Linked DNA regions of Methylosinus sp. H3A. The protein of the gene in region 1 interacts with the protein of each later gene in a pairwise test. Links are inferred from orthologs where the notes say so. Each region holds a gene or a part of one and is shown on either strand. Other genes may lie near its edges.

Region 1 (3,283 bases):
AGTCCGACCGCATAGGGCAGGGACCGCGCGTCGCGATTGGTCGCGCTCAGCGAGACGCGCAATTCGCCCGGCCTCAGGACGAAATGCGCCTCGAGACGAAAGGCGAAGGGATAGAGCGCACGGCTGTCCTCGTCCTCCTCGAGCACGAGAGAGACCGTCTCCGGCGACCGCTCCCGGATCGCGAAGCGCTTATGCCGCGCGAAGCCGTGCAGGCCGAGCGGGAAATGCGCGCCGTCGACGCGAATTCCGTCGCGCGTCCAGCCCACCACGGGAAAGAGCAGCGGCGCAGTCTGCGGCCAGACCTCGGGCTGCGGCTCCCAGATCAGGTCGACGCCTTCCGCGCGCCACGAGAGGAGCTCGGCGCCGAGAGGAGAGACTTCGGCCGTGTCGCCGGGGCCGGCCTGCAGACGAATCACATTGCTCATGGGCCGATCGTAGCGAGCGGGGCCCTGGCCAGGGAGGGGCGCGCGGGCGCTGCGCCTTCTGCGGACGGTGAAGGACGTAAGAACGGTGGAGACGCTTCTCCACCGCATTGACCCGCCGGACCCACGCCGCGATGCTTTTCAGCAACGATTCTCTTTTCGTCGCCGGGCCCTGGATGCTGGATAAAATCGCCGGGAGCGACCGACCGCCCTACCTCGGGGTCGAGCGCTCCATTTCGGGCCGCGCCTGGCGCGCGCGCCTGCGGCCGCATGACGAGGCCCAGGCCGCCGCCATCGCGCAGATTCACGGCCATGGCGACGCCCTCGCGCGCGTGCTGGCGGGGCGGGGCGTGACGCAGGAGACGGCCGCCGCTTTTCTCGACCCGACCCTGCGCGCGCTCATGCCGGACCCGCTGCTGCTGCAGGACATGGACGCCGCCGTCGAGCGTCTGGCGCGGGCGGTCGAGACCCGCGAGCAAATCGCCATTTTCGGCGATTATGACGTCGACGGCGCGACCTCCTCGGCGCTTTTCGTCGAATTTCTGGAGGCGGCGGGCTGCCCGCGGCCCTTTCTCCACATTCCCGACCGCATTCTCGAAGGCTATGGCCCCAACGCCGAGGCGATCGCGGAGCTGAGGGCGCGAGGCGCGAGCCTGCTGGTGACGCTCGACTGCGGGACGACGAGCCACGCCGCGCTCGCCTCCGGGCGCGCGTTGGGGCTCGACGTCATCGTCATCGATCACCATCAGGCGCCGGAGGTTTTGCCGGACGCCATCGTCGTCAACCCCAATCGCGCCGACGATCTCTCCGGCCTCGGCCATCTCTGCGCGGCCGGCGTGGCCTTTCTCGCGCTCGCGGCGCTGGCGCGCGAGCTGCGCCGCCGCGGGCATTGGACCAGCGCGCGGCCGCAGCCGGACCTGCTCGCGGGCCTCGATCTCGTCGCCCTGGCGACGATCGCCGATGTCGCGCGGCTGCACGGCCTCAATCGCGCCTTTGTGGTGAAGGGCCTCGCCGTCATGCGGGGCCGGGCGCGGATCGGTCTTTCGGCGCTGCTCGACGCAGCGCGCGTGGACGGCCCGCCGCGGGCCTATCACCTCGGCTTCGTGCTGGGCCCGCGCATAAACGCCGGCGGGCGCATCGGCGATGCGGCGCTCGGCGCGCGGCTGCTGACGCTGTGTGACCCTGTCGAGGCCGCCCGCATCGCCGCCGAACTCGACCGGCTGAATGTCGAGCGCCAGGCGCTGGAGAAGGCCACTCTCGAGGAGGCCGAGGCCGAGGCGGACCGGCAGCTCATGCGCTCCAATCGCCTCTCCTGCCTCGTCGTGGCGGCCGAGGGATGGCATCCGGGCATTGTCGGAATCGTCGCCTCGAGGCTCAAGGACAAGTTCAAGATTCCCGCCTTTGTCATTGCAAAGACAGGTGAAATCTGTTCAGGCTCAGGTAGAGGCACGAGTGGCGTCGACCTCGGTCGCACGGTGCGGCTCGCCGTCGAGGAGGGCCTGCTCCAGAAAGGCGGCGGGCACGCCATGGCGGCCGGCGTCACGCTGGCGAGCGAGCGAATCGAGGCGTTCCGCGCCTTTATGAACGACGCGCTGCAAGAGGATGTCGAGCGCGCCCGCGACGCCGACGCGCTGCTCGTCGACGGCGCGCTGACGGCGCGCGGCGCGAGCGTCGAATTCGCCCGCGAGCTCGAGCGGGCGGGGCCGTTCGGCGCCGGCAATCCGGAGCCGCTCTTCATATTTCCGGACCATCGCATCGTCGATGCGGCGCTCATCGGCGCGTCCCATGTGCGGGCGCGGTTTCAATCGGGCGACGGGGCGCGGCTCGACGCCATCGCCTTTCGCGTGGCGGGAACGGCGATCGGCGACGCGCTGCTCGAGGGTCGCGGACGGCGGCTGCATGTCGCTGCGCGACTGGGAACGAATGTGTTTCGTGGATCGGAGCGGGTGGAGACGCGCATCGTCGATCTCGCCGTCCCGGATCGCCAAACATGGTGAACGCGGCGCTACGCCCGGCGATTCCGCGGCCTCTGCGCGGCGAGCCGGGTCCGTCGCGTCGCATTTTTGTCGCAATCGACCCTTCTCATGGCGAAGCTCGAGGATGCGGGAGAGGGAGCGCGAGGCGCGTTAACTCTCGAGTAATTCGGGCGCGAGACATTGAGGCGTGCGGTCGCGCCGACCTCGTGGTTTTCGGAGCCCCGCAAGCGTGGTCCCGCAAGGCCGCGGGAGCGAAGCGAACCGTCCCCCATTTCGAGCGAATGCGCCCCTGACATGCGATCGAGATCAAAACTGCCGGACTTTCGCAATTCCTTCGTGCTTCTGGGCCTCTGCGCGCTTGCGGGGTGCTCGTCCGCGCCGCCCGTGGCGCAGCGGATGGCGCGTTCGCAGGTCGATCCGCGCTATGGCGTCGCGCCGAGCCCGCGCGTCGTCGCCGATGGCGAGGAGGTGCCGCGGGGCGGCGGCTATTACATGGTGGGCAAGCCCTATCAGATCGCCGGAAAGACCTATTATCCGAGCGAGCGCTCCTATTCGGCCGTCGGCCTCGCCTCCTGGTATGGATCGGATTTTCACGGACGTAAAACGGCGAATGGCGAAGTCTTCGACCTCGCCTCGATCAGCGCCGCGCATCCGACCATGCCGCTGCCGAGCTATGCGCGCGTCACCAATCTTCGCAATCATCGCTCGATGATCGTGCGCGTCAACGACCGCGGCCCATATCACGGCGGGCGCGTGATGGATGTGTCGCAACGCGTCGCCGAGGCGCTCGATTTCCACCGTGTCGGCACGGCGCGGGTGAAGGTCGATTATGTCGGCCACGCCGCGCTCGCTGGCTCCGACGACGCCAAGCTGCTCGCGACTTTG
Region 2 (3,208 bases), on another replicon or contig:
GATTCAACGCCCGCAGTGGAGAAAAGGGAGCCTGCGGTATCGATCCGCAAATCGATCACGCCCGATTTCCTCGTGTGTCTCGACGACGGCAAGACCTTCAAATCGCTCCGACGGCACTTGGCGACGCTCGGCATGACGCCGGAGGAATATCGCGCGAAGTGGGGCCTCCCGGCGGACTATCCGATGGTCGCGCCCAATTATGCCGCGCAGCGATCGGAAATGGCGAAGAAGATCGGGCTCGGTCAGCTTCGCGAGAAAGCCGCGCCCCACGAGAAGGCCGCCGCCGCCGCCCCGGCCAAGCGCGGGCGTCCAGCCAAGAAGGCGAAGGTGTAACCAGCGAGGGCGACGAAAGCCGCCGATGGAATTTTGGCGGCTTTGTTCTTTGTCTGTTCTCGCAATTGCGCTAGGCTGAAATCCCCTCCGATTCGGTAAGGCGCATGGCGACACTGATCATTACGGAAAAGGCCAGTCAGGCGAAGGATCTTCGTGCGGCCTTTGGCGCGCGCTTTGGACAAATTCTGCCTGCCGAGGGACATCTGCTTCGCTTGGCCGAGCCCGAGGAGATCAACGCCGCGTGGAAGCGCTGGTCCTGCGTCGTCCTCAAGCCGGACGGGCTCTATCCGACTCGCGCGGCCACGCAAGGCTCCAAGCCGGCGAAGCTCGGGGCTATAGCGACGGCGCTCGCTGCATGTGACGACGTCATACTCGCGACCGACTGTGATCGCGAGGGTCAGCTGATCGGCCAGGAAATCCTCGACCATCTCGGCTATCGGGGACGCGTGCGGCGGGCCTTGTTCACCGCGCAGGATCCGAAGACGCTGCAGCAGGCTTTCGCCCGGCTGAAGCCCAATGCCGAGATGCGGTCGCTCTATGAGGCGGCGGTGGCGCGCCAGCAGGCGGACCAGATCTTCAATCTGTCCCTGACCCGGACCGCGACGAAGACATTGCTCACGCCTGGGGTTCGAGGCGTGATCGGGATCGGTCGGGTCAAGACGCCGACTTTGGCGATCGTCTGCCTGCGCGAGCTGGAAATCCGCAATTTTCGGCCCGTGGACTATTTCGAGGTGGTCGCCACCGCGACCGTCGGTGGTGGTAGCTTTTTGATGCGTCACGCTCCGGCGGCCAAGATGCGGCTCGAGGAGCGCGCCCACGCGGAGGCGATCGCCAAAGCCGCGACGGGATATGAGGGCCCTCTCGGCGTCGCGATCGAGGAAAAGCGCCAGGCGCCGCCGCGTCTCTTCGATCTCCCATCCTTGCAGAAAACCTGCGGCCAGCGCTGGGGATGGACAGCCGACAAGACGTTGTCTGTGGCGCAGGAGCTTTACGACGGCGACGGCAAGAAGCTGATCACCTATCCGCGAGCGGAAGCGCGGTACCTCACAGAAAATCAGATCGGCGACGTCCCGGCGATCGTCGGCGCGCTGACGCGCTTGCGCGGCTTCGCCCATCTCGACATCGCCGCTCCGGTGATCCGGCGCGGCAAGTCCGGCCATTTCTGCGATAAAGCGCTCGAGGGCGTGTCGCATCATGCTGTCGTGCCCAACGTCAATGTTCTCGACAACCTCGAAACCCGCTTAGCGCGTCTGAGCGAGGACGAAAAGCGGCTGTTCGCGCTCATCTGCCGTTCATATCTGGCTGCGGTGGCGCCCGACTACGAATATCGGCAGACCGTCGTCACAATGGCGGCGCCGATTTCCGGCCGAGCGGCGGTGGAGTTCCGCGCCGTCGGGCGCATTCCCTTGCGGCTCGGATGGAAGGCCGTCTATCAGGCGATCGATTCGAACGCCGAGACGGAGGCCGAGCAAACGCTGCCCTCCCTGCGCGATGGCGAAAGCGCGAGCCTGTCCGACGCGCGGGTCGAAGCGAAGAGAACGCAGCCGCCGCCACGCTACAACGAAGGCACGCTGGTGGACGCGATGCAGAATGCGTGGCGCTTCGTCGAAGACGTCGCCCTCCGCGACCGGCTGAAGGAAGCCAAGGGAATTGGCACGCCCGCGACTCGAGCGGAAGTCATCAAAGGACTGAAGCGGCAGAATTTGTTGACTGCGGATGGCAAGCTCGTGCTGCCGACCTCGGCGGGATTGCAATTGTTCGAGCTCTTACGTGGCGCGGCGCCCGCGCTCGTCGATCCTGGCACGACCGCCTTATGGGAGATGCGCCTCGACGAGATCCTTGTCGGAAAGGCGGACTATCGTGCGGTGATCGACGGCGTCGCCGCCGCGGCTCAGCAGTTGATCGACGCATTGCTCGAGCGGTCGAGCGGATCAGTGGATCTGCCGGCGTCGACGCCGGTGCGTCGACCGGGGCGCCGACGTCAGAGCGGACTGGCCGGCGGCGGGGCCGACGTGACGAACACGAGTCCCAGTCGCGCTCGTCGTGGATCGAAGGCGAGTCAGTCGTCGAAAGCAAAAGCGGTCGCGTCGGCGGCGCGTGTGCGTAATGATGGGGCCGTGCGCTCGAAAGCGCCGACCGACAAAATGGTCGCCTATGCGCAGAACCTCTCACGCTCCAAGAAGGCGGCGCTGCCCGAAAATTATCAGCGGGACTTCGATATATGCCGCAAATTTCTCGATGAGCATGCGAAATAGGGCGCATCCGGCCCGATGGCGAATCGAAGCGTCTCTCGCGCTTTCATCGGCCGCCGTTCGTATCCAAAGATGTCGCCTTCGTTGGAAGGTCATGACAGACCACGACGATATCTCTATGCGCAGAAAAAAGAAGTGGCCCGGCGTAATTGACCGGGCCCTTATGGTGAAGCAAGAGCGGACGCGCTAGGGAAACCCATGGCGTCCATAGTCGGAAAGGCTCGGCGAGCCCGCGGGCGCGAGACAACCGCGCGCGTCATAGACGGATTTCGATCCATCGGAGAATGTGACGGTGAAGAAGGAAGCGCCTTTGCCGTTCCTCCAAAATCTGACTTGCGCGTCGGGATCGATGCGCAAGCCCATGGCGATGACGCCATAGTCGTCGAGTGACGGCGCCGACGTTCCGCAATCCGCCACTTTGTCGATTTCGCGTTGGAGCTCGAATGCCTTTGTCATGATTCGGGCTTCTCGCATCTTTTTGTGACCATTCCGCGGTGACGCCGAATCTCGATCGCCGACTCGTGGAATGCGGACCAAAAAAGTCCTTCGATGAGATGTTTCGCGCCAATCACGCCGAGGGCTATTACGTAATTCAGTGAAAGACTGACGAGAAGAAAGCGGGT

Evidence for each region.
Region 2: the proteins of recJ (region 1) and IY145_RS24435 interact in binary tests that used the Escherichia coli proteins (3 or more experiments, as listed by UniProt). The link is inferred for Methylosinus sp. H3A from one-to-one orthologs.

Annotation. Positions count from the first base shown.
Region 1 is NZ_JADNQW010000005.1:3,647,965-3,651,247, reverse strand. The notes cover bases 39-3,008. They hold recJ (single-stranded-DNA-specific exonuclease RecJ), read left to right. Parts: upstream 39-598; coding sequence 599-2,419; downstream 2,420-3,008. Other genes in these bases: IY145_RS19855 (septal ring lytic transglycosylase RlpA family protein), read left to right, coding at 2,795-3,008; IY145_RS19865 (aldose 1-epimerase family protein), read right to left, coding at 39-425. Also shown: more of IY145_RS19865, read right to left, coding at 1-38; more of IY145_RS19855, read left to right, coding at 3,009-3,283. UniProt on the Escherichia coli protein: Single-stranded-DNA-specific exonuclease.
Region 2 is NZ_JADNQW010000007.1:120,134-123,341, reverse strand. The notes cover bases 118-3,012. They hold IY145_RS24435 (DNA topoisomerase), read left to right. Parts: upstream 118-437; coding sequence 438-2,588; downstream 2,589-3,012. Other genes in these bases: IY145_RS24430 (hypothetical protein), read right to left, coding at 2,772-3,012; IY145_RS24440 (MucR family transcriptional regulator), read left to right, coding at 118-333. Outside these bases: more of IY145_RS24440, read left to right, coding at 1-117; more of IY145_RS24430, read right to left, coding at 3,013-3,041.